Regions from separate parts of the Bacillus paramobilis genome, predicted to be linked through region 2. Evidence: riboswitches for the same ligand, from Rfam matches in the RefSeq annotation. Region 2 holds a riboswitch; the other holds the start of a gene.

Region 1 (2,479 bases), 230 kb from region 2:
GCCTGCACCAGAAGGACCAGGATTTCCTTTTGATGCACCATCAATATATACTTCAATCAAAATGAGAAACCTCCAAATGATAAGATGATCCCCTACTTATATGTTTCCTTTTAAGTAGGGGATAGAGTAAGTTAGCCGATTGTAATACTATAACGACATGTAAATATTTCATTCGCTTGTAAAGATTGAATTCCTTTTTTTTCCTTGAAATCTTTTACTGGAGTTACTTCATCTGCAATTCCGTACCAAGGTTCAATACATAAGAAAGGTGCATTCTCGCCTGGTGTCCATATGCCGACAAATGGGAATCCGTCAAATTCTACTTTTACAAATTTATTATGTTTATGAGAACGAATAGAGATTTCATCCGTATTCATATTTTCAAAAATAAGTGCATCATTTTTGAATAAATCATATGTAAGTGGTAATTCATTCGTATTTTCAGCGATTAATTGCTTTTTACTTGAAAGGTAAGGTCCTTCTAATACGCTTGTTTCTAAGCGTTCAGAACCATTAAATGATAAATGATAATCTGTAAATGATTCGCCCTCTAATAAGGGGAAGTTGAAACCAGGATGTGCTCCGATTGAGAAGAACATCTCTTTTGAAGTAGGGTTATTTACTTCATATGTTACATGAACGATTTGTCCGTCTAGCTCATAAGAAACGAGTAATTCGAATTCGTATGGGTATTTTTTTAATGTTTCTTCATTACTAGTTACAATATAAGTGATTTTCGTTTCACTTTGTTCTTTTACGGAGAATGTAAGATCACGAGCAAAGCCATGTTGTGTTAAAGAATATGGTTCACCATCTACGTAGTATGTATTATCTACTAAACGGCCGACAATTGGGAATAAAATTGGTGCGCGGCGCCCCCAATAAGTAGAATCGCCTTGCCATAAATATTCCGTGTTATCTTCTTTTAAGCGAACGCTTTGTAATTCTGCACCTTGGTCAGAAATGGAAACGATCACTTTTTCATTTTGAATTGTTGCTGTCATGAAGTGAAACCTCCTAAAACTTTCATATATTTTATTATACGTTGTCTAAAAGAAAAAAGGTAGTTAATGATAGGAATCTATTGACGAAAGAGTGTGTATTGCGTAGAATATAATCTTGTTGCTTAAAAAACGAATAACGTGGTTCGAAACCATCCCACGTAAAAAAACTAAGGAGATTTTGTCATGAATATTAGAACATTAGTCGGTAATGGTATTTTAGCGGCATTATATATTGCTGTTTCTATGCTTATTCAGCCATTTGGCTTTACGAATGTACAGTTTCGTATTTCAGAGATGTTTAATCATCTTGTTGTATTTAATAAGAAAGCAATTTACGGAATTGTATTAGGTGTATTTTTAACAAATCTCTTTTTCTCACCAATGATCGCTTACGATTTAGTATTTGGAGTAGGGCAATCTATTCTTGCATTAGTTGCAACGATTATTTCTATGCGATTTATTAAAGGTGTTTGGGCTCGTATGATTTTTAATACAGTTATTTTTACAATTACAATGTTTATGATTGCAATTGAACTTCATCTTGCATTGGGTTTACCATTTATGTTGTCTTGGTTAACATGTGCAGTCGGTGAGTTTGTTGTCATGGCGATCGGTATGCCTGTCATGTACTGGATTAATAAGCGAGTACAATTTGAAAGATTTATGCAATAGATGAAAGAGCTATTCCTAAAGGGATAGCTCTTTTTGTATGTAATCACATTGAATATAATGCTGTGACTCTTGATACAATATAATAAAATAAAGTGAGGCTTTCATTAGCTGGCTACATATAAGAAGTCTTATATAAGGGGAATCTAGTATGAAATATAAAATTCATTGGTTGTATAAAACAAAGCGAGGTTTGCAGACGGAATTAACGACAGATTATATGAACATAGAAGATGTAATACAATTTGCAGATGATTTCGAGAAAACAGGAAGAGTGAAAGAACTATCATTTTATGATGAAATGGATGCAGAATGGTCATTAAAGGAAATGAAAAAGCTGAGTAAACAAGTGGAGGAAGAGCCCCAAGAAATACTCGTTTATTTTGATGGCGGTTATGATGTACAGACGAAAGAAGCTGGAGTAGGTATATGTGTATACTATAAAAAAGGAAATACAAAATACCGAATTCGCCGTAATGCATATATAGAAGGTATATATGATAATAATGAAGCGGAATATGCATCATTACTATATGGTATGAATATACTCGAGGAATTCGGAATTAAGTATGAAGCAGTTACACTTCGCGGCGATTCTCAAGTTGTACTGCAGCAATTGGCTGGAGAATGGCCTTGTTATGATGAGCATTTAAATCATTACTTAGATCAAATTGAACAAAAAGCGAAGCAAATGAAATTAAAACTTGTATGTGAGCCAATATCTAGAAAACAAAATAAAGAAGCGCATCAATTAGCTACGCAAGCATTAGAAGGAACAGTCATTGATAGTCATAAAGAAATAACCG
Region 2 (2,479 bases):
CCACAACCATTCCTTCACCTTGAATAGTCGGACCAAATATTTCTAAAACAGGGATTTTACTCATCGAGCATCCACTCCCGTCTTACTTCCGCATAACTAGTTGGCGTCTCGAAAAGACGAACAAATTCAACACGAGCTCCTTTATATTCGTTCGCACGATTATCTTTTATTAATGCTTCTGCCATCTTTTCGTAAATCCAAACGACCATGTTTTCAGCAGTCGTATTCATTGCTGGTAACGTTTCGTTTAAATAACGATGGTCTAAATAGCCTTCTATTTCATTCTTCCAAATTTCTTTTATATCTCCAAAGTCAATCGCAAGACCGATTTCATTTACATATCCACTAATCCCAAATACAACTTTATATGTGTGACCATGTAAGTTTTTACATTTCCCTTCATAACAGTGCAAATGGTGTGCTGCATCAAATGTAAATTCCTTGCTGACCATTACTCTTTTATTATGATATTTAAGCTGCTTACGCTGAATATCCTTGTCCATTTTTTGCAAATTTTCTACGATGCGAAATCCAAAGAAGTTATCCATTAGTTACTCGCTCCTTCACGCTCTTGCAGGTACGTATCTAATCCTGCTTTACGAAGTTGACATGCTGGACATTCACCGCAACCATCACCAATGATTCCGTTATAACATGTTAATGTTTTTTCTCGAACAAACTCGAATGCTCCAAGTTCATCTGATAATTTCCATGTTTCTGCTTTATCAATCCACATAAGTGGTGTATGAATTACGAACGGATAATCCATGGATAAATTTAAAGTAACGTTTAACGATTTCACAAACACGTCACGGCAATCTGGATAACCACTAAAATCAGTTTCACATACACCCGTTACAATATGACGTGCCCCAACTTGTTTTGCTAATACAGCAGCAAATGATAAGAATAGTAAATTTCGTCCATCTACAAACGTCGATGGCAATTCACCTTCTTCATGTGTAATCTCCAGATCCGTTCTCGTTAACGCATTTGGAGCAAGTTGATTTAATAGACTCATATCTAGTACCGTATGTTTAATTCCTAGCTCTTTTGCAATTTCTGCTGCGCAATCAATTTCTAACTTATGACGTTGATTGTAATTAAACGTTACAGCCTCTACTTCTGCAAACTGCTCTATTGCCCAAAATAAACATGTCGTACTATCTTGCCCTCCACTAAAAACAACAACTGCCTTTTCTTTTTTCATTTCACTCATTCTCCTTCTCTACTACGAATAAGAAGAAAGAACGTTCTTGAACTGTCACAATAAAAAAACAAAACAATACCTAAAGATATTGTTGTTTCCATAGTTTTTTATAGAGGGAGTTCGCGAACCTCTCCCGTGCATTGCACGGAATTCCTTCTTTCATTGACAAAGCTTATTGTAACATATTGTATACTACCAGAAAAAATTTCTGATTTTTCCGCTATTTCTCATTTCATTTCTTTCATTTTATAGTATGATTAATTTAATGTGAGAAGAGAGGAGGCACCCCACTGAAACCCTTTATTATTTATCTCTTTTTAAATATATTATTCATCCTTGTTACCATGCTCGTATACCATTTATTTTGGAATCAAAAAGGGAAACGTTCTCCTAAATTAAATTCAGCTATATTTATTGCATTATGTTGCCTCGCTACCATACTATGTATTACTTTCGGAGCAAAAACAAATTATGGATTTCAATTTGATATGCGCCATATCGTATTAATTGTCGGTACATTAACAGGAGGTCCTATTGCCGGTGGATCTATATTAATTGTATTAAATATATACCGCTTCTTATTAGGAGGAATAGGTGTTTTTCCATCGCTTATCGGTTCTATCCTTCTATTTATTGTCCTACTATTTACATACAAAGTTTTCAATCGAACTTCTAATCGTATAAAAATAACACTTGCTATTATCTACAGTCTCACATACGGCTTTAGTTGGATACCATTCTTTCTTTCAAAAGTTACAAATAAGTCTGATTATATACCACATATTATTGTGTATGAGTTATGTACGATACTTGGTACAATCCTTATTTTATATTTACTACATATATTACAAACTCAAGTTCGTCTACAAAACGAACTTATGAATGCTGAAAAATTTCATTTAATTGGTGAAATGGCAGCTTCTATCTCTCATGAAATTCGCAATCCATTAACTTCAACGAAAGGGTTTTTGCAACTTTTACAATCAGATACATGCACTGAACAGGAGAGAAAATTATATATCGATATAGCCATCAACGGAATCGAACAAGCAAATCACGTTCTTACAGATTATTTAACCTTTGCAAAACCAAGTATTGAAAAAGAACAAACATTACAGTTAGAAGAAGAACTACTACACGCATTAGCGTTAATTACACCGCTTGCTAATTTAGCAAATGTGCGTACTCATTATATAAAGCAAAGCACTTCTTTTTTTATCGCGGGAGAAAAACAAAAACTAAATCAATGCTTGTTAAATATTTTAAAAA

What was found. Region 2 has a riboswitch for preQ1 ahead of queC (7-cyano-7-deazaguanine synthase QueC). Riboswitches for the same ligand answer to the same signal wherever they lie in the genome.
Region 1: it holds a riboswitch for preQ1, as region 2 does, so the genes downstream of both, AABL52_RS18915 (QueT transporter family protein) here and queC (7-cyano-7-deazaguanine synthase QueC) in region 2, are expected to answer to the same signal.

The regions. Positions count from the first base shown of each region.
Region 1 covers NZ_CP151108.1:3,705,204-3,707,682, reverse strand. The annotation lists gene AABL52_RS18925 (reverse transcriptase-like protein) at 1-60, opposite strand, end outside; gene AABL52_RS18920 (aldose 1-epimerase family protein) at 132-1,004, opposite strand; PreQ1 riboswitch class I at 1,137-1,181, shown strand; gene AABL52_RS18915 (QueT transporter family protein) at 1,188-1,676, shown strand; gene AABL52_RS18910 (ribonuclease H family protein) at 1,825-2,479, shown strand, end outside.
Region 2 covers NZ_CP151108.1:3,938,686-3,941,164, forward strand. The annotation lists gene queE (7-carboxy-7-deazaguanine synthase QueE) at 1-64, opposite strand, end outside; gene queD (6-carboxytetrahydropterin synthase QueD) at 57-548, opposite strand; gene queC (7-cyano-7-deazaguanine synthase QueC) at 548-1,210, opposite strand; PreQ1 riboswitch class I at 1,304-1,347, opposite strand; gene kinB (sporulation sensor histidine kinase KinB) at 1,555-2,479, shown strand, end outside.